DNA from 2 places in the Catellatospora sp. TT07R-123 genome. Region 1 is predicted to be linked to the other one. Evidence: riboswitches for the same ligand, from Rfam matches in the RefSeq annotation. Region 1 holds a riboswitch; the other holds the start of a gene.
What was found. A riboswitch is a leader RNA that binds a small molecule or an ion and turns the genes downstream of it on or off. The one in region 1 is predicted to bind cobalamin.
Positions count from the first base shown of each region.

Region 2: it holds a riboswitch for cobalamin, as region 1 does, so the genes downstream of both, Cs7R123_RS06520 (prenyltransferase/squalene oxidase repeat-containing protein) here and Cs7R123_RS39265 (ABC transporter substrate-binding protein) in region 1, are expected to answer to the same signal.

Region 1 is NZ_BNEM01000002.1:4,354,614-4,358,331, reverse strand. Features, by position in the region: gene mqnE (aminofutalosine synthase MqnE) at 1-455, shown strand, start outside; gene Cs7R123_RS39275 (hypothetical protein) at 458-871, shown strand; gene Cs7R123_RS39270 (DUF4229 domain-containing protein) at 892-1,176, shown strand; cobalamin riboswitch at 1,177-1,326, shown strand; gene Cs7R123_RS39265 (ABC transporter substrate-binding protein) at 1,423-2,364, shown strand; gene Cs7R123_RS39260 (iron ABC transporter permease) at 2,474-3,499, shown strand; gene Cs7R123_RS39255 (ABC transporter ATP-binding protein) at 3,500-3,718, shown strand, end outside.
Region 2 is NZ_BNEM01000001.1:1,552,774-1,556,491, reverse strand. Features, by position in the region: gene Cs7R123_RS06525 (peptidase) at 1-915, opposite strand, end outside; cobalamin riboswitch at 1,241-1,392, opposite strand; cobalamin riboswitch at 1,426-1,551, shown strand; gene Cs7R123_RS06520 (prenyltransferase/squalene oxidase repeat-containing protein) at 1,653-2,942, shown strand; gene Cs7R123_RS06515 (hypothetical protein) at 2,939-3,718, shown strand, end outside.

The DNA.
Region 1 (3,718 bases):
ACGAGACCGGCGGCTTCACCGTCTTCATCCCGCTGCGCTACCAGCACGACTTCCACGACAGCGCCGACGGCAAGGTCCGCAACCGGATCCAGGCCCGCACCACGATGGCCTCGCCCGCCGAGTCGCTCAAGACGTTCGCGGTGTCGCGCCTGATGCTGGACAACTTCGACCACGTCAAGTGCTTCTGGGTCATGCACGGCCTGTCGGTGGCGCAGCTGTCGCTGAACTTCGGCGTCGACGACCTGGACGGCTCGGTGGTCGAATACAAGATCACGCACGACGCCGACTCGTACGGCACGCCGAACACCATGCACCGCGACGACCTGCTGCACCTGATCTGGGACGCCGGCTTCCAGCCGGTCGAGCGGGACACCCGCTACCAGGTCGTGCGCGAGTACGGCCGGCCGCAGAGCCTGGCCGAGCGCCGCGCCGAACCGCAGCAGGTCTGGGCCTGAGCGTGGCCGAGTCCGCGGTCCGCGGTCCCCAGCGGGACGAGTCGGGCAAGATCGTCGCGTTGACCGATCTGCTCGCGTACACGGTGGTCGGCGTGCTGCTGTCGGTGGCGGCCATGGCCGTCTTCGACGGGGTCTTCGCCCTGCTCGGGCTGGGCCGCTTCGGCTCGCTCAACGGCTGGCTGGCCGCGGTCTTCCCGGCGATGATCTTCGTCGAGCAGTTCCGGGCGGCCCGCGACTGGTCCGCCCGGCTGCCCACCGCGCTGCTGGCGGCCGTGGTCGGGGTCGGCCTGGGCGTGCTCGCGACGGGCTTCGCGGCCGGGCTGCCCGCGCTGGTCTCCGGTGCCCTCGGCGCGCTGGTCGCGACCGTGGTCTACGCCGTGGTGTGGCACACGGGCCTTGCGTTCGTGAATCGCTGACTTGCCGATACCCTGGTCGGGTGAGTGCTGCTGTCAAGTACACCCTGGCCAGGCTCGGCCTGTTCCTGGCCGTCTTCGCGGCCCTGTGGTTCGTCCCCGTCATAAGCCTGCCCGTCAAGCTGATGATCGCCATCGTGGTGTCGGCGGCCGCGGGCTGGTTCCTGCTGCGCAACCTGCGCGACGACGTGTCCGCCCAGGTCGAGGGCGCGGTGGACCGCCGCCGGGAGCAGAAGGAGCACCTCCGCGCGGCGCTCGCGGGCGACGACGTCCCCGCCGAGGCGGAGCCGGAGAAGTCACACTCGTGACTGCACGTTTGCGGTGCGGGCAGCGGCATGTACTAGCGTGTCGCTGACCGCTCCGCAGCGAAGCCGGTGCGAACCCGGCGCTGTCCCGCAACTGTGATCCCGCCCCGCCAGGGGTGGGCAAGCCAGGTCGCCTGCGACGGTCGCGAACAACGCTCTCGAGGAAGGGCGTCTCGCAGACCGGGCGCCCCTTTTCTCGATCCCAGCCCTGTCGGCGAAGACCTACCTCGACCGACAGGAGGATCACCCGTGTTCCAGCACCGTTTCCGCCGCCGCGCCCTCGGCGCGCTCGCCGCCGCCGGCCTCGTCGCCGCGCTGGCCGCCTGCGCCACCACCGAGGACCCGGCCGCCACTCCCAGCCCGTCCAGCGCCGCCGCCGCATACCCGGTGACGGTCGGTTCGGTCACCCTGCCCGCCCAGCCGGTGAAGATCGTCTCGCTGTCGCCGACCGCGACCGAGATGCTGTACGCCGTCGGCGCGGGCGGCCAGGTCACCGCCGTCGACGACCAGTCGAACTTCCCGGCCGGGGTGCCGAAGACCGACCTGTCGGGCTTCCAGCCCAACGCCGAGGCGATCGCGGCCAAGAGCCCCGACCTGGTCGTGCTCAGCGGCGACGCCAACAACGTGGTGGCCCAGCTGACCGCGCTGAAGATCCCGGTGTTCCTGGCCCCGGCCGCGGTGACGCTGGAGGACTCGTACGCCCAGCTCAAGGACCTGGGCAAGCTGACCGGCCACGCCGACCAGGCCGCCGCCGTGGCGCAGCAGATGAAGGACGACATCGCGAAGCTGGTCAAGGACCTGCCGCAGCGCAGCAAGCCGCTGACCTACTACTACGAGCTCGACCCGACGCTGTACTCGGTGACCTCGAAGACGTTCATCGGCTCCCTGTTCACGCTGGCCGGCCTCACCAACGTCGCCGACGCCGCCGACACCAAGGGCACCGGCTACCCCCAGCTCACGGCGGAATCCCTGGTCAAGTCGAACCCCGACCTGATCTTCCTCGCCGACACCAAGTGCTGCACCCAGAACGCCGACACCGTCAAGGCCCGCGCCGGCTGGTCCACCATCACCGCCGTCACCAAGAACCAGGTGGTGGCCCTCGACGACGACATCGCCTCCCGCTGGGGCCCCCGCATCGTCGACCTCATCCGCGCCATCACCACCGCCACCGCCACCATCCCCGCCGCCTAGGCCGGCCCCGGGCCCCGGCCCCTTTCTCCGCGTCGATCATGAACTTATGGCACGGCTCGACGGCGCGTCCCGGCCATAAGTTCATGATCGACGACAGACTGATTTCGAGGTGAGTGTGCGGACTGCGGGGTTGCGGGCGGGGTGGCTGGCGGCGGGGGTCGGCGCCGTGGTCGTCGCGCTGGTGGCGGGGGTGGCGTTCGGGCCGGTGTCGCTGCCGCCCGGGTCGGTCGCGATCGAGCTGCTCAACCTCATCCCGGGGGTACGGCTGAACTCCGGGCTCAACCCGCGTGAGATCGCGATCATCACCGAGCTGCGGCTGCCGCGCGCGGTGCTCGGGCTGCTCGTCGGGGCGATGCTGGCCCTGGCCGGCGGCTGCTACCAGGGCGTCTTCCGCAACCCGCTGGCCGACCCGTACCTGCTCGGCGTCGCGGCGGGGGCCGGACTCGGCGCCACCATGGCCATCGCGTACGACAACCGCGCCCTGCTCGCCCCCGCCGCCTTCCTCGGCGCGGGCGGGGCCGTGCTGGTCACCTACCTGCTCGGCATGGCCGGGGGCCGGGACCGGTCATCGGCGACGCTGATCCTGGCCGGGGTCGCCGTCTCCAGCTTCCTCGCCGCGATCCAGACGTACCTGCTCCAGCGCAACGTGGACACCATCCGCGAGGTCTACTCCTGGCTGCTCGGGCGGCTGGCCACCGACGGCTGGCAGGAGGTGCGGCTGCTGCTGCCGTACGCCCTGGTCACCGGGGTGGTCGTGCTCGCCCTGCGGCGGGAGCTGGACGTGCTCAGCGTCGGTGACGACGAGGCGGCCGGGCTGGGGCTGCATCCGCAGCGCTCGCGCCTGATCCTGCTGGCCGCGGCGTCGCTGGGCACCGCGGCGGCCGTCGCCGTGTCGGGGCTGATCGGGTTCGTCGGCATCATCGTGCCGCACGTGGTGCGGCTGCTGGCCGGTGGCTCGTACCGGTCGATCCTGCCGCTGTCGCTGCTGTTCGGCGCCGCCTTCCTGACGCTGTGCGACCTGGCCGCGCGCACCCTGATCGCCCCCGGCGAGCTGCCGATCGGCGTGGTCACCGCGTTCTTCGGTGCGCCGTTCTTCGTGCTGGTGCTGCGCACCACCCGGCGGGTGAGCCTGTAGATGCTGGTCCTGGACGGGGTGCGGGTCACCCTCGGCGACACCGAGATCCTGCACGGGGTGGACCTCAGCGTCGCCGCGGGCGAGTGGGTCACCGTGATCGGCCCGAACGGCGCGGGAAAATCCACCCTGCTGCGCGCGCTGAGCGGCACGGTCGCGCACGCGGGTGTGGTGACCATCGACGGTATGAGCACCGCCGCCCTCCCGCGCCGCCGCCGCGCC
Region 2 (3,718 bases), on a different contig from region 1:
CGGGTCGAAGGCCCCGGCCGTGTACGCGATCGCGCCCCGGTCGGCGGCCGCACCGGCGCAGCCGACCTGGAGCCCGCGCAGGAACGTGCGGGCCTTGGCCGCCGCCAGCAGGCGGCCGCTGGACTGCAGCGCCTGGGCGGCCAGACCGGTGCTGTTGGCGTTGGCGACCCCGGCCGAGGCGAAACCGCCGTCGGCCTGCTGCTGGGCGACCAGCCAGGTCAGGCCGCCGTACGCGTGGACGTGGTCGCCCGCGGCCCGCAGCGCCTGCACCGCCAGCGCGGTCGCGTCGACGTCGCCGGTGCAGACCGGCTGCTCCAGGTAGAGCGGGAAGCTGCCGTCGGCGCAGGCGGTCCCGGCCAGGTACGACACCGCCGAGGCGGGTGCGCCCGCGGCCGTGCGGTCCAGCGCGATGACGGCCAGTGACTGGGTGAACGAGTTGCTGAAGTCGCCCCAGGCAGACCGGTCGCTGAACCGGCCCGAGGTCGCCTGGAGGCCGCGCAGCCGCGTGACCAGGTCGACGCCGCCGAACGCGGCCGGATCGGCGCCGGTGACCTCGGCGGCCAGCGCGAGCTTGGCGGTGGCCCCGGCGTACGCCTCGGTGCCGTCGCCGATGTACCCGGTGAGCGTGCCCGGCTCGGCCAGCCACGACAGGGCGGCGTCGCGGTAGCTGCCGCCGGTCTTCGAGGCGGCGAACGCGAACACCGCGTCGATGGTCAGGCCCTGGTCGGCGTAGGCGACGCCGTCGAACACGACCTCGAAGCGCTCGCCGTCGACGAGCTGGCGGGCCAGCCAGCCCGCCGCCGCGTCGGCCCGGTTCAGGGTCGGGGCGGCGGCGGCCGGAGCGGTGGCGACCAGGGCGAGAGCGGCGGTGGCGGCGGTGAGCACGGCTAGCCGCCGCACGATGGTGCGGATCATGGGTGTGCCTTTCCGGCCCGCGGCGGCATGCCGGGGCCAGTGTCGAAAGTGGAGTCAGGCGCCGTGGGTCATGCCGCCGGCCGGGGCCGGCTGATTGCCTTCGTATCGCTGCCGGCGGCCCGTGGCGGCCGGCGGTACAAGCCTGGCACCGGGCCAGGAGGGCGAGGGCGATCGCGAGGCCCGCGCCGGCCCGGCGCACGCGGCGGCCGGGACGTGAAAGGGGGACATGGCACTCCTTCTGGGCGCCATGGGAGCGGCGTGCCTCGCCCGGTCTTCGCCAGACCTGGAGCGAGGCGGCCGGGCCCAAGACGCGTGGACGGTATCCGCAGGGTGGAGCGTCACCGGCAGGTGTTCGGGCTCCGGACGTGATGGTGGTCGCGTCCATACCGTTGCGCGTCAGCCCCGGGCTCACACCGGGTTCCCCTACGCGATGACGACCTCACGCTAAGCCATGCCCCCGGTTTCGCGCGAGTTGCGTACGTGACACCGCCCCCGCGTTGACGCTTGCAGACCACATGTGGTCGGATGGCTGCGTTCCAGCACCTCAGGGGAAGCCGGTCGAATCCCGGCACTGGCCCGCAGCCGTAGGTCCTTTTTGGACGAGTCGGATTACCTGGCTGGAACGCAGCAAACCACCAGCGTCGTCGTGGTCCACGGCGCGGAGCCTGAGCACCCGGGGCAGCGTTTCCGCGGGCGGTCGGTGTCCGCGCCAGCGCCGCTCACCCCCGGGAGCCCTCATGCCCGTCATCCGCCGCCGCGCGGCCGCCGCCCTGCTCGCCGCCGTCGCCGCGTTCGCCGTCGCGGCCCCCGCCGCCGCCCGCCCGCTCGCGCAGGCCCCGGCGGAGTCCGGCCCCGACCTGGCCAAAGGTGTGGCATACCTGGTCGCCCCGGCCAATCTCCAGGACGGCCGCTACTACGAGTCGTTTCCCGGGTTCCCCGACTTCGGCCTGAGCATCGACGGGGCGTTCGCGCTGGCCGCGACCGGGTCCGACGACGCGCGGCTGCGCGCGGTCACCGAGTTCATCCGCACCGGCGGGGTCGTCGGCGACGGCGGGTTCACCGTCGACGCCTGGCTCGGCATCGGCACCGAGTTCGCCTCCGGCGGCGCCATCGGCAAGGTCGCCGTGCTGGCGCAGGTCACCGGGTACGACCCGGGCGCCTTCGGCGGTCACGACCTGATCGCCGCCCTCAAGGACGTGACCTGCGCGAAGACCGACGAGGCCGCCGGCTGCGCCGGACCCGGCAACTACGCCTGGGCCACCTCGACGTTCGGGCAGGTCCTCGGCGTGGTCGCGCAGTTGCGCGCCGGGCGGGCCGCCGACGCGGCGAGCCCGGTCACGTTCCTGCTCGGCCTCCAGCGCGCCGACGGATCGTTCCCGAGCCTGATCCCGGCGACCGACCAGGACCGCGACGTCGACAGCACCGCGATGGCCGCGATGGCCCTGGTCCTGGCGGGCGGCCACGACTCGGCGGTGGACGCGGCCCTGGCCTGGATCGCCGGGCAGCAGAAGGCGCACGGCGGCTTCCCGGGCGCGGCCGGTGACTCGACCAACTCCACCGCGCTGGCGGTGCAGGGCCTGTCGCTGCGCGCCGACACGTACGCCGCGCAGCTCGGCAAGGCACGCGCCTTCCTGGCCCAGCAGCAGAACAGCGACGGCGGATTCGACGTCGCACTGGGCACCGACGGCTCGGACCTGCGCTCCTCGACGCAGGCGGTCAGCGGCGCGACCGGGATCTCGTTCGGCACGCTGCTGCGCGACGTCCACACGCCCGCCGCCTCGCCCTCGCCGTCCGCCGCGTCGCCGTCGCCGTCGCGTGCCGGCAGCTCGCCGTCGCCGTCCGCGGGCTCGCCGACCCCGTCGCGGACCGGCGGCTCGCCGTCGGCGTCGCCGACCGGTGCCGGGGGAGGGCTGCCGGTCACCGGCCTGCCGCTGACGGCGATCGTCGCGGTCGCGCTGGTGCTGATCGTGGCCGGGATGGCGCTGCTCATCGGCCTGCGGCGCCGGACCGAGGGCGGCGGCCGGTGAACCGGCGCGGCTCGGTCGCGGCGCTGGTGCTGCTCGCGGCGGTGATGCTCGCGCCCGGCGCGCCCGCCGCGGCCGCGCCGCAGCCGGTCGGGAAGTGCACCACCAGTTCCGGGGTGATCCTGGCGGTGGACTTCAGCCACTGGGGCGGGCCGCTGCTGCGTGCCTGCGGCACCACCCCGACGACCGGATACCAGCTGCTCAACCAGGGCGGCTGGAAGACCGCCGGGACCCAGCACGACGGCCCGGCGTTCGTGTGCCGCATCGGCTACTCCGGTTACCAGGGCGGCACGCAGTATCCGACCTCGGCGACCGAGAAGTGCGTGCTGACACCCCCGGCTACGGCGTACTGGTCGTACTGGCACGCCGATCCGGGGCAGGACTCGTGGTCGTACTCGCAGCTCGGCGCGATGGGCTACCACCCGAAACCCGGCAGCGTCGACCTGTGGACGTTCGGCGCCACGGCCACGGACGGCAGCCAGGGCAGGCCGAGGTTCAGCCCGGACAGCGTGCGCGCCCGCAACACCAGCCCCATCGGCTCGCCCACCCCGAAACCGCGCCCGACCACGGCCCGGCCCTCGGCGTCCACCGCGCGACCGTCCGCCTCGGCCGCCGCAGCGTCCACTTCGGCCGGACCCTCGGCCCCGGCCGCGATGCCGAGCGCCTCGGTGAGCGAGACCGCGGCACCGACCGAGGACGTCCCGCCGATCGTCGACGCGGCGCCCACCGGGGCCGCCGCGCCGCAGGACCCGGGCACGGCGGTGCCGCTGCTGGTCACC